2 linked regions of the Algoriphagus sp. Y33 genome follow. The main gene of each other region encodes a partner of the protein of the gene in region 2 in a complex. Links are inferred from orthologs where the notes say so. Each region holds a gene or a part of one and is shown on either strand. Other genes may lie near its edges.

Region 1 (10,418 bases), 1.1 Mb from region 2 along the record:
CTCCATATCACTCAGATAAGTAGGTGATTAAATGATCGATTTCTTGTATATAATTATTGATTAGGTCACTCATTTCAGTTGACTGTTCCGGATTCACCGGTTGGTTGTCTACAATGTTACTAATTTTAATTTTATTTTTAAAATGTTCGATTTCCTGCTCTTTTTTATCCAAAGCCGTGCTTATTTCAGATAATTTTTGCTTCAATTGCCGGTTTTCCTCACTTACCTCAAGCAATTTACTACTAGTTTGTAGAGCTAGTTTCTCTAATTTTTGCAGTTCCTCTTGAATCATTTCTATGTTCTTATCAAAGCACCTACCTCTTTCTCAAAGGCTTGAATCAATTTACTCATAGTTTTGTCAATTACCTTATCAGTCAATGTATTTTCCTGATCCTGTAGATGAAAACTTAATGCATAGGCTTTCTTGCCCGCATCAATTTTATCTCCTTGGTACACATCAAAAACCCCAATTCTTTTTAATAATTTTCCTCCAAACTCCACTGCGACAGATTTCACCTGGTCATAACTCACCGTTTTGTCTATCACCAGGGAAAGATCCCTGCGAACTTCCGGGAATTTTGAGATCTCCTCAAATTTCTTCAAACCCGAAGCTTTTTTGCAAAGCAGATCCCAATTCAACTCAGCATACCAAACTTCCTGCCGTACTTCCGCTTGCTTCAAAATCTTATCGTCAAGCAAACCTATAGTGGCCAGTTCCTTTTGTCCCAGCATGATCTTCAAGCCATAGGCATACGGCGCAGTCTCCACCATAGAAAGATCGCCCGGCTGCACATTTAGCTTTTCCAGAATCCCCTCCACTGTAGCGTACAAATCCGTGAATGCGAACCCTTTGGTTGGTTCCACCCAGCTTTCGGCTGTTTTCTTACCTGTAAGGAAAAGTGAAAGTCTCTTGCTTTCTGCATATCCTTCTTCGGACTTATGATAAACGGTGCCAAACTCGAAGTATTTCAAATCAGTCTGACGTCTATTGATATTCCTAGCCAGCACTTCCAAGCCGGAGTAAAGTAAACTCTGACGCATCACATCCAGATCTTCACTAAGCTTATTGTAGATGACTACGCTGTCCTTTGGATCCAAGAAACCGGATTTCTCCGCATAGGTAGATTTCGTCAAACTATTCGTAATCATCTCATAATAGCCCTGACCCGTCAAAATCTCTGTCAAGCGATACTGCAGCTTGCTCAGGTCTTTTGCAGGATGCTCTGCAAGGTAATCCGTTCTGAGATTCTCGGAAAGGGCCACATTGTGAAAGCCGTAAACCCTCAAAATCTCCTCAATAATATCCGCTTCACGGGTCACATCTACACGGTACGGCTTGGCAATCGCGGTAAAACCTTCTGCGGTTTCATTTTCAACTTTGATTTCCAAACTTTCCAAAATCGATCTCACCTGTGAGGGCTCAATTTTCTTTCCGATCAGTCGATTGATATGGCCATAATTCACCTCGATCACAAAATCCTCAATCGGCTCCGGGTAAATATCCGTCAACTCAGAACATACTTTTCCTCCTGCGATTTCCTTCAAAAGCTTGACCGCCATTTTCAGCGCATAAACAGGCATATTTGGATCAGTTCCTCTTTCAAACCGGAACGAAGCATCTGTCTTCAACCCATGAAACTGGCTTCCTTTTCTTACTATATCAGGAGAGAAATAAGCCGACTCCAAGAAAATAGTTGTAGTACTATCAGAAACTCCAGAATCTACTCCTCCAAAGACACCGGCGATGCAAAGTCCGCCTTTTGCGTCTTTGATCATCAGCTCTTCACCGGAAAGCTTGCGTTCTTTCCCATCCAATGTCACAAACTTGGCATCCTTTGGCATTTTGCCTACGATAATTTTTCCTCCGGAAATTTTCGCTGCATCAAACGCATGAAGAGGCTGCCCAAGATCATGTAAAATAAAATTGGTGATATCCACCACATTATTAATAGGCTCCAGGTCAAGCGCTTTCAAGAAATTCTGAAGCCAAGCGGGAGAAGGCCCAACCTTCAAACCGGTCATCACCACACCTGCATAGCGCGGACAATCGGCAGTACTTTCCACCTCCACCTCAATGGCAGGGCCTGAAGCCTCCACGTTCAATTCAGGAGCTGAATCGATCGCTAAATCTCGACCCAAAAGTGCTTTCAAATCACGGGCGACACCTAAATGCGAAGCTGCATCAGCCCGGTTTGGGGTCAAGCCAATTTCCAAAACCCTGTCTTGCCCTACTTCGATAAACTCAAATGCGGGAGTACCATTTGGCAAATCCGTGTCCAACACCATAATCCCTGCATGGCTAGAACCAAGGCCTAACTCATCCTCAGCGCAAATCATCCCTTCCGAAACTTCACCTCTGATCTTTGCTTTCTTAATCTGAAATGAATCGCCTTCGGAGGGGTAAAGCGTAGCTCCAACAGTTGCAACCAATACCTTTTGACCTTTGGCTACGTTGGGAGCTCCGCAAACTATGGGAGAGATGCCGCTACCAATATCAACCGTGGTCACACTTAATTTATCGGCATTCGGGTGTTTTTCACAGGTAAGCACCTCACCGATCACAATACCTTCCAGTCCTCCTTTGACTGAGACGAATTCTTCTATGCCCTCCACTTCCAATCCGGACTGAGTCAGCAAGGCAGCGATTTCCTCAGCCGATTCGGTGTGGGGTATATATTTTTTTAATCGATTTATTGAAATTTTCATGTGTTTATAATTTCTTTTTTAGCAGTCACCCCCGATTAGTCGGAGCAGGCTACGGAACCCCTGCCTGCCTTCAGTCAGGTCGCAAGATTATCATCTCAGTATGTGACACTTGAGTCATGCCTGTATGCCTCAGGCAGGCTCGATTTCATAAGTCATTCCTAATAAAGCAAACCAAATGATCTGCGAGATATACAAAAGGGGTTCGAAAACCCCTTTTTATTTAATAGTACGTACAAATTTAAGAGATTTGAGCTAGGCGGAAAGGCTATTTCCCGTAATTTTTCTCGCCCACGGGAATTGGGATCTCCAGTAAGTTTTCTTTGGGGGGGAGTGGACAGGCGTAATCCGGATTATAAGCGCAGTAAGGATTATAAGCCATGTTAAAATCTAGGGTAATGCTGTTTTTACCATCCTGACGGGCATTGATATATCTGCCGCCACCGTAAGTTTCCCCCGCACTGGTTTTGTCCGCAAATGCCAAAAAGAAATTTCGCTTATCCGGTTCATTGATTGCCTGCAATAGCAAAAGCTTTTCAGTCTTACCGCTCAGTTCAAACTCTGCCCAAGAATGCTCAATGTATTTCTCCTTACTTCCATCCGTCAATGGCACCTCCCTCACTTTCCTTTCTTCGATCGGCAAAAGTCTCGCTTTCACTTTGTAGGTAGGGTCAATCGGATAAAAATTCAATTTTGCAAAATTCAATTTTTGCTCTTCTGTCAGAGGCGAATCAAATTCAAAACGGAGGAATTTAAACTGCTTCTCACGTTCTTTCTCAATCCTTTCAATGTAATCCTCGGGACTCTCAGCACCTGTCAGTGTATAAACCACCGCAGCTAAAACCACCACGGAGACAATCAGAAGTATAATCGTGTTATTTTTCATGTGTTGATAATTTCTATTTCCAGGCCATAATCTATCCCGTGACGAAGAAAATGGGGATAGCCTCGGGCAGGCTCGATTTTATCGCATCAGAGTATGCCCTCATCGGCGAAGCTAAAGTAGCCAACATCTGTAAAAATCACATGATCCAACACCGGCAAATCCAATTCCCTGCCTATTGTGACCAACCGCCGGGTAAGCCGTTTGTCTTGGTCCGAAGGACCAAGGTTGCCACTTGGATGATTATGAACGAGGATGATGGACTGTGCCAGATGCTCAAGCGCAAGTTTGAAGACTATCTTGACATCCACGACGGTACCCGCAGTACCTCCTTGGGAAATCCGCTGTTTTTTGACGACTTGATTGCCCCTATTGAGCAAGATGAGATAAAAATGTTCTATTTGTTCGTCCAGCAAATCAGATCTCATCAGTTCATAAATATCCTGAGAAGAGGTAATGCGTGGTTTTGTTACGGGCTCCGAATCTTTCCTTCTTCGTCCCAGTTCCATGGCGGCAATAATGGAAATAGCCTTAGCTTCCCCTATCCCCTTAAATTTTTTCAAATCTTGGATGGAGAGCTTTGCTAGTGCTCTCAGGTCATAATTTATACCGGCAAGAATATGCTTGGAGAGATCCACAGCACTCACTGAAGGAGTGCCGGAACCGATTAATATGGCAATAAGCTCCGCATCAGTCAGAGCCGATCTACCTTTGATGAGAAGTTTTTCGCGAGGCCGGTCTTCTTCTGCAAGCTGGGAAATTTTGATCGAAGAGTAAGTATTCATAGTGGTCAAAAAAAGTGAGCTATGAATTTAATTACTTCAAGGCATAAAAAAAACCCCGTCTAGCAGGGTTTTAGAGAAATAAAATCTTAAAAGATCAACCTAGTGCGGATACGAACTTTGCCAATCTTGATTTTTTGTTACTTGCGTTGTTCTTGTGAATCACATTCTTCTTAGCCAACTTGTCCAACATAGAAGATACTTTTTTGTAAAGCTCAGAAGCTTCTACTTTATCAGTAGTTGCTTTCAATCTTTTGATGAAAGTTCTAGTTGTTTTAGCCTGATATCTGTTTCTCAAACGCTTAGCTTCGTTAGCACGAATTCTCTTCAGAGCTGATTTGTGATTTGCCATATCTTGATATTAATTGAATTTCTTTACGTGTCCCTATTCCGAATCGGAGTGCAAAGTTATTGTAATTTATTAATACTGCCAAAGGAATTTTAAACATTCCTATGGTAATCAGTCTTCTTTGGATTCAATAATTTGGCGTTTGCTCCTATATTTGCGCAAATATAGCTTATATTGAAGTATATACATCCTAAACATTTTGATTATTTTTAAGAATGAGATTTTTTCTAATCTGGATATTTTGGCCTTTTTTTATTTCCGATTCTACAGGTTACTGGGGATTCTACGCACATGCCTTGATAAACAGGCTTGCCGTCTTTTCACTTCCGGAGGAAATGATTGGGTTTTATAAACCTCAGATCCAATACATTACTGAAAATGCAGTAAATCCTGACCGAAGAAGATATGCGGTAAAAGGTGAAGCTGAAAAGCATTTTATCGATCTGGATTTTTATGGGGATTCTGCGCTTCAGATTTTGCCAAAATACTGGAATGAGGCAGTAGAAAAACTCACAGAAGACAGTCTTCGGGCAAATGGAATCGGCCCATGGTCTGCTTATTTCACCTTCCTAAATCTTACAAAAGCCTTCGAATCAAAAAACTCAGCCGCTATTTTGAGGCTCTCTGCTGACTTGGGGCATTATATAGGCGATCTGAATGTCCCGCTACACACTACGGTAAATTATAATGGCCAGCTGACCGATCAAATCGGAATACATGGTTTCTGGGAAAGCCGTGTTCCAGAGCTTCAGGCAAAGGATTATCCGCTATGGGTCGGGCAAGCGGAATATGTGGAAAAGCCCCAGTTGGCACTATGGGATGCCGTGGCGGAAGCCCATGGAAAAGTGGATAGCGTGCTGATGGTAGAAAGGGAATTGACGCAAAACTTTTCCCCCGACCGGAAATACAGTTATGAAGAACGGAACAATTTAACCGTTCGCGTTTATTCGCGAGAATTCACAGAGGCCTATGCTCTTGCTCTAAATGGCCAAATTGAACGTCAAATGAAAAAATCCATCAAAATGATTGCGGATTTTTGGTTTACCGCCTGGGTAAATGCCGGGCAGCCTGATCTGTCAGTTTTTCCTAAAAAAACTTTAGAAGAAGAAATCATCATCCCGGATGCAAAGATTAAAGTGAGAGACCATTGAAAGGAAGAAAGACCCTTCAAGGGCTTTAAGTCCCTTGAAGGGTTATCAATAATTATTCAGTTTAGTAACTTTTACTATGCCAAGACCTACAATACCATTTGAACCAGGTGGATATTACCATGTATGGACTCATGCAAATGGGATGGAAAACATTTTTCGAGAAGATGAGAATTACTATTTTTTCCTGTCGAAGTATTCCTTCTATTTATCCCCCGTAGTAAAGACTTTCGCCTATTGCCTCATGCCAAATCATTTCCACTTTTTGATTCAGGTAAATGAAGACCCAGCATCATCCACGAGCAAAGCCTTTTCTAATCTTCTTAATTGTTACTGCCAATCCTACAATAAGAAATACCATAGAAAAGGGAGCTTATTCATGTCTAATCTGAAAAGAAAAAAAATAGACAGTGACTCATACTTTACGAGATGTGTCACTTATATTCATCAAAATCCATCTCATCATGGATTTGTGAAAGATTTCTCTAAATGGCACTATAGTTCCTGGAATGCCTTTTTTTCTGAAAAACAAACCTTGCTGGAAAGAGAAAAAGTCATAGAATGGTTTGGAGGAAAAGAAGAAATGATTTCTGCTCACAAAACATCAATTGAATTAAAATTTGACACCGCTGAAAAATAACTAATTTTACAACCCCCCGAGGGTTTTAGAACCCTCGGGGGGTGGGTATCAAGACCTCAAATAACTCTCAATCGCCCTGCCAAGTCTCCTGAAAGTACTCTTAAACACCTCCTCATTTTCCTCCAAGAGCGTCACACGGAATCCCCTCAGATCTGAACAGAAGGAAGAAATAGGCACCACGCAAATCTGCTCGGCAGCCAATAGATTATAAACAAAGCGCTTGTCCAAAGGCATGTCCCTTTCTTCCAACCAAGAATCCAACAATCCTTTCAGTTTCTCATCTTTTATGGACAGAAACTGATCTTGCTTCAACACCCCTTCTTCAAATACTATGGTATTATAAAAAGCTCCTTGCGTGGGATTAAACTTGATTCCCGGGATATCACCCAAAATCTCCCGCATCCAGTCGCTTCGCTTTCCGATCTGGGCATTTGCTTCCTCTCTATACTTGAAGTAAGCGGGGTGCTTCATGATTTTAGGTATAGCCAGCTGCGGCAAAATAGTAGAGCAAACCTCGATCATTTTGGCATTTTCCAGTGTCTGGCAAAGCTTGGAAAACTCCTTGGAAGATTCCCTATTATAAAATTCCATCCAGCCACATCTAGATCCAGGCCATGGGAATTCTTTAGAAATTCCTTTTAGGGAAATCGCAGGTCTATCGCCGATTACCTCAGCCAATGGAACAGCTGTAATTCCATTATAAGTAATATTCCGGTAGATCTCATCTGTGATCAAAAGCAGGTTAAATTCCTCTGCAATTTTCACAAAAGCCTCCAAAACCTCTCGAGGATATACCATCCCTGTAGGATTATCCGGATTGATAATCAAGATTCCGACTATGGACGGATTATACCTGACTTTCAAATACAAATCCTCCATATCCGGAAGCCACTGATTGTCCGGATCAAGCTTATAGGTAATCGGGGCAGCATTGGCATGTGCTGCCTCGGCAGAACTATGGGTACTATATGCAGGAGAAGGGCCAATAATCCTAGCTGTAGGAATCAAAAACTGGTATAACTTGGCGATAGCATCCCCTAGACCATTAAAGAACAGAATATCTTCCGCTGTGATCTGCGCGCCTCCCCGTTCGTTGGTAAGATCCGCGAGGAACTTACGTGTTTCCAGCACACCTTTAGAATCCGCATATCCATAGGTCTTATCCTCCTTCAACAGATCGGCAATGATCTCCTTCATCCAGTCCGGCACATGGTTGCTCTTTTGGATAGGATCGCCGATATTTTCCCAGGTCATTGAGTAGCCCAATGCTTCTACTTGACGTGCTTTCTTGACGATTCCACGAATCTCATAGGATAATTCTTCCGCTCCGGGTCTGAGGAGTAACTGTCTCATAGGTATGTTAGGCTGACTTCCAACTATTTCAGGCGCAAAGAAACAAAAAAGAGAAATGAAAGTATCGTCAGGAGTTGAAATAATGAAATATATGATTGTCCCAAACGATCCCAGTTATCATAATTCCTTTGCTTACCCGGCGTCTTCCCCACCTGCCCGAAAGACAGGAGTAACCTCAATGCAGTGTTTACCCGATAGTGTATTGCAGTAAACTTTTTACTAGCCGATAATCAATTATTCTTCATAAAAAGAAATTAGACTATAGCATCAAGAATGACTACCCTGCCTATCCACTTTTGATGCAGAAATTCTTGCATCTATTTCAGCCAAGAAGGTGGTTTTTACGTACAGGGTTTATCCTAGTAATGTGTTAAGTCAAAACCTGTCAGGTTTACCCCACACATTTTACGCATAGCACTAGTTTGCCTTAGCTCTCGGCTAGTCATCTTATATTTTCTGGTTTTAAAAAATCTTCCGCCATTGATCCGCATTGTAATCCTCCTAGTCTTCGTATTTCTAATCGACTGGTATTCTTATCAGGCTTTTAAAACCGTATTTCCCGAGCAAAACTGGATTAAGATCGGATTTTGGATCTTTTCTGTTTTCGTTTATCTCTTTGTAGCCTATGGATTTCTGATCTTCAGCCGGGGTAATCCCGGTCCGAACTTCGGAAGAATGATCTCCCTATTGGTTTTGTCATTGATCCCAAAACTCATCGTTCTGGGCTTTATGTTTGGAGAAGATATCTTACGTTTTCTTACGGGAATATTTTATTCTGTCGCCGGCAATCAGGAAGGCGATTTTCTTCCGGATCGCAGAAAATTTGTCAGCCAAGCCGCCTTAGCACTATCCACAGTTCCATTTCTGGGAATCCTGCACGGGGTTTTGGTAGGCAAATACCGCTACCGAGTAATCAATCATACCCTGGAATTTGACGATCTGCCAGTAGAATTTGACGGCTTTACGATCACCCAGATCTCAGACATCCATTCCGGAAGTTTTGACAATAAAAAGAAACTGGAATACGGCATTGATCTGATCAACCAACAAGCATCAGATGTGATCCTATTTACCGGAGATCTGGTCAACAACCAAGCGAAAGAAATGGAACCCTGGATTGACACGTTCAAAAAGCTGAAAGCCCCCATGGGAAAGTATTCCATTTTAGGAAACCATGACTATGGGGACTATATATCTTGGCCAAGTCAGGAGGCCAAAGAAGCGAATCTGCAGCGTCTCTACGAAATCCAGGAAGAATTAGGCTTTACCCTCTTACGCAACGAACATGTAAAAATCACAAAATCCGGAGCCAGCATAGACCTGATTGGTGTAGAGAATTGGGGAAAGGGATTTGGGCAATACGGAGACTTACAGAAAGCCGCAGCAAATCTCAGCGATAAAAGCTTTAAAATCTTGATGAGCCACGATCCTTCACATTTTGATGAGCAGGTGAAAAATTTCTCCCAACTCATCCATCTCACCTTGAGTGGACATACCCACGGAATGCAGTTTGGGATCGAGATCCCCGGTTTTATCAAATGGAGCCCGGCTTCTCTTCGCTATCCGAAATGGGCTGGACTGTATGAAGAACTAGGCCAATACTTACATGTCAACCGTGGATTTGGATTCTTGGCCTTCCCTGGTCGGGTTGGCATTTGGCCTGAGATTACGGTGCTGAAACTTAAAAAGAAATAAAAGCTACATTCCTTTAGACTCCTCTGACTGTCCATATTTGCTTCCCTAAGCATACATCAAGGATTACAGATTCAGGTATATGAGATAAAAGCTTAGATAATTCCCATGCCCAAATCAAGTGGGATTCCCAATTCCATCCCAACACTACGCAGACTAAGGATGGCTATCGCCCAACTATCATTTGCCCTGACTTTGTTACGAAATTTTATGAAAAATGCCCTTACTTTGAGACAGTAATTACTAAATTTACCATTACTTTGTTACAAAAAATTACAAAAAATACCTTTACTTTGTGACAACACAAATCATAAATGAGCTTCAATAGACAGATTTACAACACATTAATATCCTGGAAATCAAAATCAGAAAGGAAGCCACTTATTATACGGGGCGCCCGACAGGTTGGAAAGACAACTCTGGTCAAGCATTTCGCAAAAAGCTTCCCGAATGCGATTTTGCTAAACTTCGAAAAAATGAGTGACCGGTCTTTCTTCGAAGACTTCGATGATGTCAAAACAATCGTTGAGGCGATATTGGTCAGCAAGAATTTACCATCAACCAATCTTTCTAATACGTTACTTTTTCTAGATGAAATTCAGGAATCTCCCAAGTCCATACAATTGCTCCGCTATTTTTATGAGGAAATGCCTGAAATGCCCATCATCGCAGCCGGATCACTTTTAGAATTCGCCTTAAAAGAAGTCAAGAGTTTTCCTGTGGGAAGGGTTGAATTTCTGTATCTCTACCCGATGAATTTCCATGAGTACCTCGAGGCCATTGGCCAAAAAGCTGCATTGGAACAATTCACACAAGTACCGTTAAAACCCTTTGCCCATAAGACGTTGATGAATTTATTTCATCGTTA
Region 2 (17,489 bases):
TCTCCTGTAGAGATGGAGCGTCAGGATAAATTTGAAAAGGATAAGGAGAAAAACGAAAAGGACTGGATGTTCTATATAAATCCGGATGACAGCTCCATCGTGAAGTTTTTCAAAAAATCCGGCAACCTGTTTTATACTGTATTTATGGCCATCATGACTTTTATTATGTGGTTGATAGCTGCTTTACCGGGATGATCAGTGTATTCAAAAATCCAATTTTTATTTTCGCCTCTGTCGCTTTTTGGGTGAATCAATACCTCGAAAAATCGCTCGGGATATTTGTTCCCGTTTATCATGCTTATGGCGATGATTTGATGGCTATGCCTGTAGCTTTCGGGATTTGTTTGCAAGTAATGAGGTGGTGGTACCCCGCAGGTTCAGGACTTACATTCACAAGAACCCAAGTGCTGGTAGGGTTAGTTTATTTTTCTGTCGTGTTTGAAGCCGTCTTGCCACTAGTCTCATCAACTTATACTGCCGATATTCTGGATATAGTTTGTTATGCACTCGGCTCCCTGGTATTTTATAAGTTTATGAATAAACCTGTTCTCCAATCCAAAAATCACCCGGTGCTTTAATCTCTGTGATGCCCTCCGGCACTTCCAGCATTGTAGCATAGGTAATTGGCAAAATCAACTCCCCATTTTCATTTCGGATTTGGACAGGCATCCCTTCCTCTCCGTGGATATGGATGGTGCTTTCAGCAAACCACTTTTTGAATCCCCCTGATGTTACAGGATAATACTTCCAGTCACCATCCAAAATGGTAAGATTGAGCAGGTCAAGTTTTTCCCGCAGGTCAAGTGCTTTCAGATGAGCTAATCCCACCAAATGCACTGCGCTGTGATCGCTGGAGATAAGGTAATCCAGCCCCGTTTGCAAATAATCATCTGCTGAAGCACTGATAAACCTCACCGGATATTGTTCTTCCAGCAGGTGTTGGTTTTCCGATTGAAAAGACTCTGAAGCCAGAATAACATCAATCTTTATTCCCCAACTCAATACTTGCTCAAGCGCCTTTTCACTGACTAAAACTGTCGGAACCCATTCCAAAAGGGGAGATACTTGACCAAATCTAACCCGATCTACTTCTAGAATAAGTACTGCCGGCTCCTGCTGCTCTTTGACGAAATGATGAGATGACATTAGTTTTGGATTTTGCGATAGAACTCAAGCGAATTTCTATAGGATAGATTTTCCAGATCTTCTTCACTCAATTTATCTTTCAGACTTTCTATCAAAGAGGGGTATTTTCCCGCATTCTCTACTAAGGGAAAATAAAATGGGTGCCGGGACGAATCTTCGAAGTCCTTGGTGTAAAAATAGTCAGCGCCAAAGCAGATAGCCTTTTGCCCTCCAATCTGAAAACCATGGAAAATATGATCAAACAAGCGCTCGGGCACTTCCGGATCCAGAAAAGCCCTGAGGAAATTTACCCCAATAATCCCATCACGGTGTATAATTTCTTTGGCAAATTCATCTGTGAGATTGCGGGGATGGGTATAGATCTCCCGAAAATTTGAATGGCTTGCAATCACTGGTATTTTTAGATTCTGTCTATCAATATGATCGAGAATCCCTTCGGCAAGCAAATCTGAGGTATGTGAAAAGTCTATTGGGATGTTTTTGCCTGAGATGTAGTCAAGCAACTTTTTGCCATCATCCTTCAACCCTATTCCCTCAGTATAATTCCCTCCACCAAAACGGTTTTCGGTATGGTGTGTCAAACCTATGTAGGCTAGTTTATTCACTTTTGCCAGAATTCCATCAAACTGACTATAGATATCTTCCCAACTTGCGTCCTCATTTCCCAATCCGGCAGCATTTTCTATAGCAGCCATGACTCCTATTCGTTTCTGCTTCTCCCAATTCAGCAGAAAATCTGCGCCGGCAAATGCAATATCGCTATCATGCTTGCCCAACAAGTCAGAGAAAATCTGTGCTTGTCTCGTGGCCATGGCCATGCTCTCCGACTTTACATCGGTATAAATTGCCAAAATCTGCATACGTACATTTCCGGCTTGTAGCCAGGGAATCGCACAGGCTATATCATGCTTCAAATAAGGACTTGCATCCGGGATTCTTGCCAGATAGGATAATAAATCACAATGCATGTCAACTATGGGAAATTTCATCTGATTATAATTTGATTTTCATAGACCATAACCTGTCCAGTGATGAAGGAAACGGGATGCCAGTCCCGTCCGCTGCGGCGGATCGGGAGAAATCACACATTGACTTACAACCATGCCAGTGTGTGATCCCGTAGTTACGGAACTATGCCTGTCTGCCTTATCAGGCTCCATTTCATCGTTTTTTGGGGTTAAGACAAAGTAAGCCAAAAAAACGTACGTTTTTTAATACTTTTAGGGAGGATTACAGTATGTAGTTTCAGGATAGATTTCAATTTCACCAGAACAACAAGCACTATGGCCTTAGCCCAACCCTTCAACTTCAAGAAATGGATAGACGAAAATAGACCTTTGCTCAAGCCTCCAATTGGAAATCAGCAGGTTTATAAAGGAAATGATGATTTTATTGTGATGGTAGTCGGTGGACCAAATTCCCGAAAAGACTACCACTATAATGAAGGGGAGGAATTTTTCTATCAGCTGGAAGGAGATATCACACTGAAGGTAATAGAAGATGGCAAGCCAAAGGACATTCCTATCCGAGAGGGAGAAATATTCCTTCTACCGGCTAAAGTGCCTCATTCTCCGCGCCGACCTGCCAATACTATCGGATTGGTGATCGAGCGATACAGAAGAAATGGTGAGGTTGATGGATTTATTTGGCATTGCGAAAACTGTGGAGAAAAACTCTACGAAGAGTATGCCGAAGTGACTGACATTGTAAATCAGCTGCCTCCGATTATGGCCAGGTTTTGGGGTAACCCAGAGCACATTACTTGCAATAATTGCGGGACAGTGATGGAGAAATAAAGTTATCAGTGGTAAGGCGTCAAAGTTTCAGAATCAACAGCTATAGACTGTTGACCGTAAACTATTGCCGAGAAAAACTGATTTATAGCCCAACTATTTTAAAAATGAACTATCAATACTCAGCCCAATTTGCTCAGCAAATGGATGAAAAGGATTCTCTTTCCCGCTTTCGAGACCACTTCCTTTTCCCAAAAGTAAATGGAAAAGACGCAATTTATCTCTGCGGAAATTCTCTGGGATTACAGCCTAAATCCGCAAAAGATTACATCGCTAGGGAATTGTCAAATTGGGCAGAAATGGGGGTGGATGGTCATTTTCATGGAGAAGACGCCTGGTTTTTCGCAAAGCAAAAATCAAAGCCTGCACTTTCAGAAATCATCGGAGCCCATGAGCATGAGGTAGTCGCTATGAACAACTTGTCGGTAAATCTACATCTCCTGATGGTTTCATTTTATCGACCTACCAAAGATCGATATAAAATAATCGTGGAAGCCGGGGCTTTTCCCTCAGACCAATACATGCTGGAAACTCAGGCAAAGTTTCATGGCTTGGATCCTGAGGAGGTAATTGTGGAACTTAAGCCGAGAGCAGGTGAGCACACACTTCGTACGGAAGACATTATAGCTGAAATACATAGTCTGGGAGATTCACTTGCCTTGGTCAATATGGCCGGTCTGCAATATTACACAGGGCAGGTTTTCGACATGAAAGCCATTACGGCTGCAGCCCATAAAGTAGGGGCTTATGCCGGGTTTGATTTGGCACATGCTGCCGGCAATGTTCTCCTGAGTTTGCATGATTGGGATGTGGATTTTGCGACATGGTGCAGCTATAAATATATGAATTCAGGGCCCGGAAATGTGTCCGGAGTGTTTGTCCATGAGCGCTTTGCTGAGCGGGCTGATATGAATCGTTTTGCAGGTTGGTGGGGGCATGATCAGGAGCAGCGCTTTAAAATGGAAAAGGGATTTGTCCCTATGCATGGTGCGGATGGTTGGCAGCTTTCCAATTCTGATATTCTCGGACTGGCAGTTCATCAGGCTTCTTTGGATATTTTCCAAGAGGCCGGAATGGCAAATTTGAGACATAAATCTGAGCAGTTGACAGCATATTTGGCCTATTTAATAGAAGAAATCAGCGGAAAATCAGGGGTTTTGGAAATTATTACTCCTAAAAATCCTGCGGAAAGAGGTTGTCAGTTATCTTTGCACATTCATCGAGGCGGCAAGTCTGTATTTGATGAATGGTATAAACAAGGAATAGTGGGAGACTGGCGCAATCCGAATGTGATCCGTCTGGCACCTACGCCACTCTATAACAGCTTCCTAGACGTGTTCCGATTTGCGCAGATTTTGGAACAATCTCTGAAGAAATTCGCTTAAAGGAAGCGTGGATAAAACAATCCAAATGAAAAAGAATCAAGTTACCGTATTGGGAGCCGGACTTATTGGTTCCCTAATGGCTATATACCTTAAGCGTCAGGGCTTACAAGTGGAAGTATATGACAAAAGACCCGACAAGCGCACATCACCTTTTGAAGAAGGAAAAAGATCCATCAACATGGCACTTAGCCACCGCGGATGGAAAGCACTTGAGGAAGTCGGGCTAAAGGATAAGGTAATGCCTCTGGCCATTCCGATGTATGGTCGCAAAGTTCACGATGAGCATGGCGGTACTACGTTTATTTCCTACGGAAAAGAAAATCAGGCCATATATTCTCTCTCAAGAGGCAAATTCAATCAGTTACTTGTAGAAGAAGGGGAGCGGCTGGGCGTTAACTTCAATTTCGAACACAAATGCACCGATGTAGATTTCCGCAATCAGCAGATTGATTTCAAGACACCTGAGGGCGAAAAGAAAGTGCTGGCTCCTGTATTATTCGGATCAGATGGAGCATATTCTTCCCTAAGACTGGCTATGCAAAAACAAATCCGCTTCAATTACAAGCAAGAATACATCTCCCACGAATACAAAGAGTTGACGATTCCGGCAACCGCTGATGGTGAATTTGCCATGGATCCACATGCATTGCATATCTGGCCAAGAGGCAAGTTTATGCTGATCGCACTTCCAAATCCTGACAAAACATTCACCTGTACACTGTTTTTGCCGCATGGTGGCACTAAAGTATGCTTTGACAAAATCAATGATGAGCATGATTTAGAAATCTTATTCTCTAATTATTTTGATGATGCATATCAATTGATGCCTGATCTCAAGACTGAGTTTTTTGCCAACCCTACCTCAGCCCTGATTAATGTGGAGTGCTTTCCATGGGTGCAAGGTACAAGTTTGCTGATGGGAGATGCGAGCCATGCGATGGTTCCCTTCTATGGTCAAGGGATGAACTGTGGTTTTGAGGATTGCTCGATCTTGAATGGACTAATCGATAAGTACGGGACTAACTCATGGGATTTGGTTTTTGAGAAATTTCAGAAAAAGCGCAAAGTGGATACGGATGCCATCTGTCAATTGGCTATGGAGAATTTTGAAGAAATGAAAGATTCTGTGGCGGATCCTAAGTTTGTCCTTCGTAAGAAAATCGAAGCCAAACTATACGAACTGTATCCAAATGACTGGATCCCTTTGTATTCCATGGTGACTTTTACGGATATGAGGTATTCGGAAGCCTATGCACAGGGAAAATTGCAAGAGGCTGTAATGGATCGCGTGATGGCTGATCCGCTGATCACTGAGAATTGGAATAAACTCGACTATGAGGATATTATCTATAAAATGGAAACGACAAAAGCGGTGTAGCTTTCTTAACCGCAAAGGCTCTAAAGTTTTGCATAGAAGGCAGCTTTTGAGCTAAGCTCTATTGGGTACACTTACCGCTATTCGTGCCTTATGAGCGAGCAACTATACAGTGCTATTAAATCCAACTAGTCCATCTGAATCTTTGAGCTGTTGAATGGATGAGAATATCCAGCTTCTGTAGAAGCAGGATAACACTAATTTGTGACCTCAGCGTAATTCTTTGCGCTCTCTGTGGTTAAAAAAGAATTTATAAAAAAAGCACTGATTGCTCAACGCCTTAAATTTTATAAAAGCGGCCTAAACTGCCTCAGGAATCTCACATCATTCTCGGTGAATAGACGAAGATCTTTGATCTGGTATTTCAGCATAGCAATTCGCTCGATTCCCATACCGAAGGCAAAACCTGTATACTTTTTAGAATCTATCCCGCAGTTTTCCAACACATTGGGATCTACCATTCCCGAACCGCCGATCTCTACCCAGCCGCTGCCTTTGCAGACATTGCAACCCTTACCGCCACAGATCAGACAAGATATATCGATCTCCGCACTTGGTTCGGTAAACGGGAAATATGACGGTCTGAAACGGACCTTGGTTTCCTTTCCAAACATCTCTTTGGCAAAGTGATACAGTGTATTCTTCAAATCTGCGAACCCAACATTTTCATCCACATAAAGCCCTTCCACTTGGTGGAAAATACAATGCGCCCTGGCTGAGATCGCTTCATTTCTATACACTCTCCCCGGGGACAGCGTGCGAATCGGAGGTTTCTGATTTTCCATCACCCGTACCTGCACAGAAGAAGTATGCGTTCGTAAGGCTATATCAGGATTTTTCTCAATAAAGAAGGTATCCTGCATCTCGCGGGCAGGGTGATTTTCAGGAAAATTCAGCGCGGTGAAGTTATGCCAATCGTCCTCAATCTCGGGCCCTTCCGAAAGGTTGAATCCGATGCGTTCGAAAATCTCAATGATACGCTGACGGGTAGCCGTCAAGGGGTGAATTCCTCCCAAGCTTTGATTGGTAGGAGGAAGCGTCAAATCAATATCAGCCGATTTTGACTTTTTATTTGCCTGATTAACTTTTTCGATCAGCTCTTGGAATTTCGACTCAGCGAGTTGCTTTACTCCATTTACCAACTGTCCATAGGATTTTTTCTCCTCATTGGGGATTTTTCCCATTCCTGCAAAGAGCTCGCCCACTACACTTTTTTTGGAGATATACTCCATTCTGTAGGTTTCTAACTCCTCCGGACTGTTGGCGTCTGCTGCTGCAATAGCGGCTTTGATAGCTTCGATTTTCTCCTGGTACATCACTTACTGGTTAATCAAGCCACAAAGCTAATGCTTTTGATGTTTTTTGGGTATAAAAGACCGGGTGAATGCATAAACTACTTCGTTTACAGCAAGCTTTTGAGTTGTTGCTGAAATCTTTTTTTGATTGGCACTAAATCCACCCCTACAAATGCGCTCGTATCTCCTTCCAAATACACTTCCAATAAAATCATCAAACTAAAAAGATCATGAAAATCCAAAATTACTTCAAACTCGCCCTAGCAGCCTTTATTTTTCTTTCTTCAAATCTAGCTTTTGCTCAAATGGAAAAAACGAAAACAGTAGGAGGGGCAGAAATGTATCCTTCCAAAAATATCGTGGAAAACGCGGTGAATTCTAAAGACCACACCACATTGGTGGCTGCGGTAAAAGCTGCCGGATTGGTGGAGACTCTTCAGGGAGCAGGACCGTTTACTGTTTTTGCACCTGATAATATGGCCTTCGACAAACTTCCTGCAGGAACAGTAGAGTCGCTCTTGAAGCCAGAAAATAAAACTCAGCTACAGGCAGTGCTTACTTATCATGTAGTAGCGGGCAAAATGGGATCGAAAGAAATCTCTGCTGCGATCAAAAAAGGTGACGGCAAAGCTATCGTTACTACAGTGCAAGGCGGTAAGCTAACTGCTTGGATGAAAGGAAAAGATCTGTACATCACGGATGAAAATGGTGGAGAATCCAAAGTGACCATTGCAGATGTGTGGCAGTCAAATGGTGTGATTCACTCTGTGGATACAGTGTTGCTTCCCAAAATATAATAACTGCGTAACCCAATTGCGAAGCCGATTCCTGATGGAGTCGGCTTTTCTGATTTAACCACAAAGCCCACAAAGAAAGCGCAAAGATCACTAGTACCTTATTTGTCGCTTGAGAATTTTTGCCGTGTTACCTTAAAAGCTCCTCTGGAATCTGAAACACTGCAATCCCAGGATTTTCATCTGTAGTCAGTCCGTAAATTTCATTGGTTTGTTCGTTAACTAAAATTTGGATGATGGATCGATCCAGCTTTAAATTATAAAGTGGCTTCCCTTTGTGGTCAAAAACCCATATCTGCTCAGCCATGATTCCCGTTTCATTGAAATCCAACTGGCCATGTCCCGCATATAGTGCAAAAATGTAATCGTCCGTAAAAGCAATGTCTCGGTATCTATAGGTCACATTTCGATCATACATCATCGTTCCTCCAAGTTCAGATTCTAGGTATTGAAACTCTGGGAGAGAAGTATCAGGCCCCATGATCCTAATCAAGTCCTTTGTTTTATAATCAAAGATTTCCAGGATGTCCCTACGGAGACAGGCTCTGACATAGAGCCCTCTAGTTGGATCACCTTTAAACCAACCATCCTCTAATAATGATATTTGCAATTTGGTAAGATCCGGTCTATCCTCTAACACTTCAAATTCTCCATATTTTCCAATAAGGTTTCCCTTAGGATCAAACTCCAATATTTTATTTTCACCTTCTCTAGGGACTCCTAAATAATGGCCATCTGGCCCAAATTCTACAAACCAAAGATCCATCATGGGTTCTGGGAATTTCCAGTCTTTAGTTGCGAGTAATGAAGTGTCGTTAATTGAAAATTCTACCAGTTTCCTCCTATTCATATTATAAATCCAGAAAAACCCTAAATCAGGAGAATATAAAAACTGGGCTGCATCGGTAATCTCAAGTGGTCCTTGGCCATGCTTTCCCTTTGGTTTGTCATAAGTCCAATTGGAGGAATTAATTAGATGCATTCTCGGAAATTCCTCCGGAACCCGCCACGCTTCAGCAATCAGAAGTTTGCCTTGGGAAAGTCCAATATCAGATGGGTTTATAATTACCTCAAAATAATGCTTTTCCGAGGTGACTGAGATCTCCCTGAAATCTTCCTTTTTTATTGTTCTATAGTTCTCTTCCTCGCTGTTTTTACCACAGGAAACCAATGCAAAAAGTAATAGGAGTAAAATAAATCTGTTCATCTCTAAAAATTAAGCAGTTTATTATATAACGTAAACTACTAGTTTAAAAAATTTCAGCAAAATCGAGATTTCATCTATACAAAAAAGCCGATGGAAATAATTCAATCGGCTTACTACTTCTAGAGCATCATAAATCGCAATTCAAAACTCACAATTTATTCTTACCAAGTTCTTCCACCCCTTGGCGGACCGCCTCTCCAAGGTTGCTCTGCCTGTTCGGGCTGCTTGAAATTGCCTATGATGTAGGTGAATGTAAGTAAGCCGTATCGGGTCAAAACATTGGTGTAAACATCGGAAACAGATACATCTGAAATGGTACGGGAAATGCTATTATTCTGATTGAGCAAATCGAAGATGACTACTTTGAGCTCGGCCTTATTGCTTTTTGCAAATCTACAACCCGCTTCTATATTCCATAACCATACTGACTGGTCAAACCCTTCCGAAAGCCCACGATACAAACTGTTGTTGACCGTGTTTCCCACAAACAGCTTTCCGTCATTTGGGGAATAGTACAAGCGCAGGTTTGATTCTTGGATGTAGTAGTTGTTGTCTAGATTCTCCTGTAAACTGGAATTCACTATGGTGTAGGTTCCTGCTGTGCTTAAGGTAAAGTCAAAATTCTTGCTGATGTTAGAAGTAAATGTTACCCCCTGCCCCAAGTCAATATTCTCATTGATGTTTTTCTCCCCGTTGATCAGGCCTGGGGTTCTATTAAACCCAACTCGCGTATTTAAGTTAATATTCGTTTTAAGTCCTTTGAGGGGAGCCCCATAGTTCATAAACATTCGACTGTTAAAATTCCCATCCAAATTGACCGGCTGGGTGATCTGTCCTCCTGGGCGTAAGAGGATTTCTCCATTAATCAATGAATCCTGCGCTACAATGGAAGTACTACTGCCTATGTAATTCTTGGTGGTGGAAATATTGGCAAAAACGAAGAAGGTACGATTTTTCTCCATATTGAATTTACCGATATTGGCGAATATGCTATTTTGGAAGCTCTGGGCCAAATTGGGGTTGCCTACACTTAAATTAAGTGGATTTTGGTTGTTCACTACATTTTGCAACTGTCTCACCGAAGGTTCATCTGTACCCGTTCTATACCTTAATCGGAAGTTAAGCCCGCTTTCTCTATTTCTATAACTGACATTCGCACTTGGTAAGATATTGTTGAAATCACGTTGGAAGACGCCTTCCACCGGGAAGAAAGCTTCATTATCCAATTTGGCATACTGATAATCTAAATTAGCGTTTAAATTCCAGCCATTATTTGTGTAGGCATAGCCGGTTCTCAATCGTTGAGTAATAAATTTATTATTAAACTCATTACTCAAAGCGGTGTCCAAAACAGCGATGTTCTCATCATTTAGGACTCTGGTCTTTTGATCTGAACCGGTTTTGTTATTGCTGATCTGGTACCCAATAGTTGCGATGGATTTTTCGCCCAAAGGTTCTGTCAAGGTTGCATTCACTCTATAATTAAAACCTTTAGAAAGTAACTCTGTGTTCTGGAGCGTGGTGTCCAATTGGTTTCTCCCGTAATCCATGCTAGCTCCAGAAAGCTCAGAGTCTTCATCATTGCTGCTCCAGGAAGTATTCATATCTGTGGAAAACGTCCTTCCTTTCTTATCAAATTTATATCGGTAGGTCAGGTTGTTTCCAATGCTATAAGAATTCGTCTCAGCATTGGTGATTGTGCGAAGTGCGGACAGTGAATCAGTGTCATTTGCCAAAGTCAGTGCATCCCTATCACTGAAATTATTGCTTGTACGGAAGGAAATAGTTGGCGTAAGAATCAATGAGTTCTTGTCATTCAGATCTGCTTCGATTCGCGCATTTGCTCTGTGATTGAAGTTCTCCACAGAATTGATCAAGTTCTCTTGGTAATTCTGTGTTGTGCTTTCGTTTATTACCGTCTGCCGGTTGGTAACCTGCCTTAAGGTATTCTGCGTATTGTTGAACAAATAGCTTCCCGAGAAATTGACCTTTGACCCCCATTTGTCACTGTAGTTGAGTCCCATCGCATTGGTAGTAATTGAGCCAATGTCATTTCCTCCATAAAAATTACTGTTACCACCTCCAAAACCTCCCCGCCCTCTACCTCCTCCGGAAGCATTGGCATTGACACCTGCTAGATCATCACTGGAGAAATTCTGTTGGTTGATGTTATTGAAAAGCCCAAGTATAGAGACTCTTCTATCTCCGGCAAAAAGGTTTACACTTCCACCTGCATTGTACCTCTCGTCAGTTCCATAGCCACCATATACTCTGCCGAACTGCCCGTTTTTGCGATCCTCCCGCAGTATAATATTAATAGTCTTCGTGTAAGTTCCGTCGTCAAAACCTGTCAATCGGCTTTGGTCAGACTTTTGATCCAATACTTCTACCCTATCAATTGCATCAGCAGGGAGATTTCTCAGGGCGATATTTGGGTCAGACCCGAAAAACTCACGACCATCTACCAAGATCTTCTGAACTGCCTCCCCTTGAGCCTGAACTTCCCCGTTCTGTATGGTAACCCCGGGAAGTTTTCCTATCAGATCTTCGGCCATTCCATTTTCTCTAGTCTTAAATGCACTGGCATTGAACGAAGTGGTATCACCTCTCATCTCACCTAAGGGGCTTTGTCCCTGTATCACCACCTCACCAAGTACCTGAGCATCTTCCATAATTGTCAGCACTCCAAGGTCAACAGGCTCTCTTCCCTTATGGGTCTTGGTGATCGTTTCGTATCCTATAAACTTGATTTCAATTTTTACAGAAGGTATTTCAGGCCTGGCAATTTCAAACTGTCCTTTGGCATCTGTCACTGTACCTGCCAAAAGTGAATCTGCCACTGTTTTGATCAGCACATTTGCTCCCGCCATCGGTGTCTTTGTCGACCCATCCATAACAATACCTGTGAATTTTCTTTCGGCACGATCTTGTCCAGTAGGACGTTGTGCAAAAGCCGATGTGCCGATTAATAGGCTAAAAATCAAAATAACAAATGCGTAGCTGTTCTTCATGTGGATGCTAATTTCTACTTCTTTGACCTAATAGCAATGTCAAAGGTTTATTCAGCATTTGAAGAAAAACAAGGATGGATAGGGAAAAGGATAAGTGGTATAAAAACCGTTTAAGTTCCGAAAAACTAAATTTTTCCCATGAGATCTTCATAGGAAATCCCATAGTGGCTATTATCATAAACCGCCTCTCCATCTTTGATTAACAGTACCTGCGGCGATTCGTGAGGCACCTTAAATTCCTTTGCGACTAAATCTGACAATTCCCTGTAAGCTATCAAATCCAAAAAATAAGGAGTCACTTTTTCCTCATCTGCATCCTTCCATTTCCTAAGCAAACGGTCTAATGACATACTGCTGATCGAGCATCGTGTACTATGCTTGAAAATCAGAAAGGGTTTATCCTTGCTAAGAGCTTTAATTTCCTCTAATTGATTAGCATCAGTGAGTTTATTCCAATTCATTTTGGTGATTTTTTATTTTTGGGGCAATAGTTGTAGAAGAAAGATCATCCTTTAAAAATCAAACTTCATTTATGAAAATACAGTTCCTCCACCGGTTTTTAAACTTTCAGATGCCTATCGTGCTAATAGGTGTTTTATTATTTTCCTGCAAAAGCATAAATCCTGCCGGCAGTCCTGGGCCTAGCACTCCACCACCTTCTGCCACTGCAGGGGTAAATGTACCTCTAAAAGTCCCGAAAGAAACGTTAAGCAAACTATTGAATAGCCAGATTCCCACTGTGCTGCTTCAGGAAAAAGGACTGGATATGGGCAGCGGTGTTACTGGTGATTTGCAGATGAGGAGAAATGGCACAATCATATGGACAGCGCTAGATAGTCAGCGGATCCAATTGACTGTTCCCATCAATGTAGTCGGAGAAGTAGGTCTCAAGCCAAAAGGGCTGGGAAATTTATTTCAGTCTAAGCTGCCGTTGAATGAGAATTTCTCTCCCGTATTCGTGATCGACCCAGTGATCAATCCGGATTGGAGCATAGGATCCCAAAGTTTCGAATTGGTGGATTTGGGCGGTAATTTAGCCGTCGAAGTGTTGGGAATTCAGGTGGATTTCAGTGGCCTACTAAGCAAAGAGATAAGGAAATGGGGAAATGAACACCTGACAGGAGGAAAAAAAATAGCCAGTTTAAAAACCATAGTAGATCTTGCCTGGGCTCAAGTGGGCAAACCTTTTGCCGTTGAGTGGCTTGGCGGAAATACTGCTTTTTCCATCCAACCTCAACAGATAAACCTCAATGAATATTTCGATACCGATCAGAATTATAATCTCTGGCTAGGTATGGATGGGAAAGTCAACTCCCATCCTGCCAATGCTGCTCCTTCACGGGCATTTCCATTGACGGGACTCAGCCAAAATGACAATCCGGCCAACAAAGTAGAGATGATCATTCCACTTACGGTAAGCTATGATAAACTTGACGAGCTTCTAAAGCAGAATTTGGACGGAAAAGCATTTCGAGTGGACAGGAAAACCACCATGATTCCATCCAACATCAAGACTCAGCCTTTTGGAGATTTATTGGCCATAGCTTTGAATTTCACTGCTGAGCAGATCGATGGAAAAACCTTGAACGGAACATTGTTCGTGGTCGGTAAGCCAACCTACGATGCGGGTTCACAAAGTTTAAAATTTGATGACATCAATTTTAAAATGGAAAGCGGAAGCTTCGGAGCTCAGGCCGGTGTAGGATTGAAAAAGCGTAAAATCATCCGAAAGATTGAAAGCAGAGCCATTTTCCCAATAGAAGATGTGCTGACTGAAAGTTTGGGAAGTATGACCGATCGACTGGGATTGAGCACACCGATCATGGATTTGAGCGTTGCCGATCTTACGATAGAGCCTTCAGGATTTTACCCTATGGCAAAAGATTTGGTAATCCATATGAAAGCGAGTGGAAAAGTAGATGTAGTCTGGAAATAAAAAAGGCCGCATATTTCGGCGGCCTTCCAGGCTTACTCTTTTGAAAATTATTTCATCCTTTTCATCACATTCAGTGCTTCTGACTTGATGCCTTCATCCAGGAAAGATTTTGAAATCTTATCAATTTTTGTTTTGAAGGTTTTCTCCATTTTCATCACAGACGCTGATCTCAAAGCAAATTTCACTACGGAGGGATCAGTATCATCCAACGATTTGCTCAAGATTGATTCAGCTGCTTTAGCACCCCTCTTTTGAGCACCAAAAGCTGCCGCAATTCTTACCGGAGCACTGCCTTTTTCGGCAGCCATTTGCAGAATAGCATTTCCGGCTTCATCATCAATATACCCAACTAGGTAGGCGGCTTTAATAGAAAGATTCTCATCAGCTCCCTGCACCAGTTCTGCGAGAAATGGGAGAGCGGCTTTTCCGAATTTCTTCGCTCCTGCCGGATAGTCTAACTCATCTTGTCTGAGAAAAGCAAGGAGTTCTTGCGCATCATAATCCTGCGCGGCTGTGTTACTGTTTGACTTTGCCATGATTTTTCAGTTTAGAGAGGAATAGTTAGACTTGAGTTACGCATTTTTGTGGACTCACTGGAAATAAGATCAGGTGGAGGATTTGTGATATTGAAGGTTCCATTGCCAGTCATGAGACGATTGTTGTCATTCACGTGATGAATCCCCAACACGTGTCCAAATTCATGCCCCAAAGTCCATCGGCTGGCCGATCTAACCACCACACAGCCAGGCCTTCCAGACGGATGTGCAGCACAGCCGTTGTATCCAGGCACGGTACTCCTTACATAATACACCACTACATCATTCGTTCCTACAAAATTCCTATTGCCAAATAGACTCACTTGCTCAGCAGAAACTGACCCCATGGTACAGCCTCCCACATCCACATCTTTGAGAGCAGGCAAGTTAAGATTTTCGGTAGACGCACAGTCTACTCTCACACCCGCCACAGCATATACTTCCTGCATCGCTGCAAATTGCTCATTGACGGTGAAAGAAGTAGGTGTTTCCAAAATTTTCACATGCACCCTGATGCGCTCCCTCAGCACCCGCACACCTGCTGTAGGTGACCAGTAGATACTTCCCCGCTGGAAGTGGGAAATCCGTGCTGCACCACCAAAAACCACCAGCTCATCCGAGGTAGGATATCCCAAAGCACTCTTTTCCCAACCCATAGAAGCCCAATGCGAACGGATAGCTCCATGAACTTCATGTGCTCCTGTACTTGGTGTCCAGTAAATGCTACCTCCTTGGAAATGATTATACCTACCTACTCCGTCAGGGCAAGTGTTTTCATTGGTGAGGGGATATCGGAGGAAACTTTTCTCCCAGCCTAAGCTAGAATATTTTACTCTTATTGCTCCGTGTACTTCCCATGCTCCCGAGGACGGGCTCCAATAAATGCTGCCTCCCTGAAAATGATTGTAGCGCCCAATACCATCGGGACATTTGGATTCGTCTGTGAGTGGGTAGCCCAGCAGGCTTCTTTCCCAGCCCATGGATTGCCACCTTGCCCGGATAAGCCCATGAACTTCATGTGCTCCTATCAAAGGATGGTAATAAATAGAACCATTCACATAGTGTTGATACCGGCCTATTCCATCCGGACAGGTGTTGATCGGTGTTGTGTTGGTACCGAGCCAACCACTAGCTCCTCCCAGTGCCCAATACTTTTGAGTAATCGGATGCGCAGGGAAAACATTGAGCTCTTTCAGCAGTTCCAAATTCAGTTCCTTTTTAAGAGCCAATTTGGGTTCAATTGTTAGTTTTGCCATTGAATTAAAAGGTTGAAGTGAGAATAAAAATAGTTCCCAAATTTACTTTTAACTAGCTGAAAAATAGATAATTATGATTGTCAGTTTGGCAAAATTCAATTATTGATAAAGTTAATTTGGCAAGAATTATTAGCGAATGAGCTGAGCATAACTCTTTATGCCTTTTGCTTCAGCAATTTTTACTAATTTCAGAAAAAGTAAGGCAGTAAGGTGTGCATCTCCTGCTGCAGTATGACGATCATCGAGTGGGATATTAAAACGCTCGCACAGGACATCCAGACTGTAGTTTTTCACCTGAATATGGCTAAGGTTAGTTTGTGGTCCATGGTCTAGACGGATAGCAAAATTCATGGTGTCTATGATTGGGTTTTGGAATTGGGTCAAGCCATAGTCTTTTGTAATTCGTAGCAGCATATCCAGATCAAAACCGAGGTGGTGCCCAACCAGAATAGCATTGGAAATGTATTCCAGCACCTGCTTTATAAACAGAGTCTTAGAAAGCTGATTCTGTCTCTCCACAAGACCATGGATCAAAGGGGATTGTTTGAGGCTTTGATTGGATTCCGGATACCATTCTACTGCGGAACTGACTAGAATTCGCTCATCGGAAATTTTCACAGCACCAAAGGACACTATTGAGTCATTATTCGGGTCAAGTCCCGTGGTTTCTGTGTCAAGTACTACAAAATCAAGCTGATTTAGAGCACGAATAGGGGGGATAGGCAATTCATTTTTTGCCAGATACTCTTTAACAAAATCAGGACGTATCCTTTTTGATGTTGAAAATGGCCACCAACTCATCGTCCAAAATGATCTAGCTGAAAACGTACCTTTACAATATCCTGAAGCTCATCAATAGGCACAAAAGTGTTTTTCAGCAATTGTCTCTGAAGTTTTCCTAGGGATTCAGGACGGATAAATCTTCCATCATTCCCATTTTTCATCCCTTCTATTGCTCTCATTCTAATGAGTATCTCAAATGCTTTTCCTGCCTGACTGAATAGTTCCTTGTAATTGGGTTCCAGTTCTGCCAAGCGTTCAAATCGCCTAATGGTATTGTTAATGCCAATTACTGCATGACTTAAGGTAAGCAGCCTTGCCAAATCAACCAGTGGCCGGATTGCCCTGGCTTTGATGTCGAATTGATCTCTATGTTCCCCCGATTTTTCTACCACAAAATTCCTGAAAAACCCCAGTGGAGGAGGTGTTGCTAGGGTATTTTGTGCCAAGAAATTGAGGAAAACCGGTTTTTTCTTTAGAGAATCATAGATAAACAAACTCAGCTCTTCCGATAGGCTTTTGCTTCCGCCGATTGCCCTAAAATCAAAAAAGATCGAGGCAGAAATCAACGCTTCCTGGGTAGGCGTCAAAATCCAATTGGCAAAATAATTTTCCCATTGAGCTACAGGTTGAACCCATTTGGGATTGCTGGCCATGATCTCTCCCGGACATGGCGCAAATCCACAGGCTATAAGAATCTCGACCACCGCAGTTCCCAACTTCAGAAAATACTCTGCTGCTGATGACTTTAAGTCCTCTGTCACATTTTCATAAACCAACGCATTGTCCTGATCCGTCCTGAGCAATTGTTCTTCACGTCCCTCACTTCCTAAAGTCAAAAAACAATAGCGTATGCCTTGCATTTCCGAATATTCTTCGGCGAGGGATTTTTCGGCGATCTTAATTGCCTGCCGGATAATCACATCATTGATTTCGGTCATGATGGAAGCCACGAAATCCATAGCAACCTCATTT

What was found.
Region 1: the proteins of pheS (region 2) and pheT are in contact, whole or in part, in a crystal structure (PDB 6P24), measured with the Escherichia coli proteins. The link is inferred for Algoriphagus sp. Y33 from one-to-one orthologs.

The regions. Positions count from the first base shown.
Region 1 is NZ_CP061947.1:6,257,647-6,268,064, reverse strand. Bases 1-3,063 are described here. They hold pheT (phenylalanine--tRNA ligase subunit beta), read right to left. Parts: upstream 2,707-3,063; coding sequence 295-2,706; downstream 1-294. Other genes in these bases: ID165_RS26000 (DUF1684 domain-containing protein), read right to left, coding at 2,972-3,063; ID165_RS26010 (hypothetical protein), read right to left, coding at 8-292; ID165_RS26015 (cell division protein ZapA), read right to left, coding at 1-6. In the rest of the region: more of ID165_RS26000, read right to left, coding at 3,064-3,589; DNA repair protein RadC, read right to left, coding at 3,676-4,371; rpsT (30S ribosomal protein S20), read right to left, coding at 4,466-4,720; ID165_RS25985 (zinc dependent phospholipase C family protein), read left to right, coding at 4,933-5,868; ID165_RS26820 (hypothetical protein), read left to right, coding at 6,245-6,505; ID165_RS25975 (pyridoxal phosphate-dependent aminotransferase), read right to left, coding at 6,554-7,858; ID165_RS25970 (metallophosphoesterase), read left to right, coding at 8,339-9,553; ID165_RS25965 (ATP-binding protein), read left to right, coding at 9,865-10,418.
Region 2 is NZ_CP061947.1:5,143,471-5,160,959, forward strand. What follows is about bases 5,002-7,823. They hold pheS (phenylalanine--tRNA ligase subunit alpha), read right to left. Parts: upstream 7,016-7,823; coding sequence 5,987-7,015; downstream 5,002-5,986. Other genes in these bases: ID165_RS21060 (NAD(P)/FAD-dependent oxidoreductase), read left to right, coding at 5,002-5,702; ID165_RS21070 (fasciclin domain-containing protein), read left to right, coding at 7,225-7,791. In the rest of the region: ID165_RS21025 (hypothetical protein), read left to right, coding at 1-195; ID165_RS21030 (magnesium citrate secondary transporter), read left to right, coding at 192-578; ID165_RS21035 (thiamine pyrophosphokinase), read right to left, coding at 532-1,146; ID165_RS21040 (dipeptidase), read right to left, coding at 1,146-2,135; ID165_RS21045 (hypothetical protein), read right to left, coding at 2,154-2,306; ID165_RS21050 (3-hydroxyanthranilate 3,4-dioxygenase), read left to right, coding at 2,430-2,942; kynU (kynureninase), read left to right, coding at 3,047-4,324; more of ID165_RS21060, read left to right, coding at 4,350-5,001; ID165_RS21075 (BF3164 family lipoprotein), read right to left, coding at 7,919-8,995; ID165_RS21080 (TonB-dependent receptor), read right to left, coding at 9,157-12,006; bacillithiol system redox-active protein YtxJ, read right to left, coding at 12,132-12,467; ID165_RS21090 (DUF4403 family protein), read left to right, coding at 12,539-13,942; ID165_RS21095 (HEAT repeat domain-containing protein), read right to left, coding at 13,990-14,478; ID165_RS21100 (LGFP repeat-containing protein), read right to left, coding at 14,490-15,734; ID165_RS21105 (PolC-type DNA polymerase III), read right to left, coding at 15,864-16,535; ID165_RS21110 (DUF294 nucleotidyltransferase-like domain-containing protein), read right to left, coding at 16,532-17,489.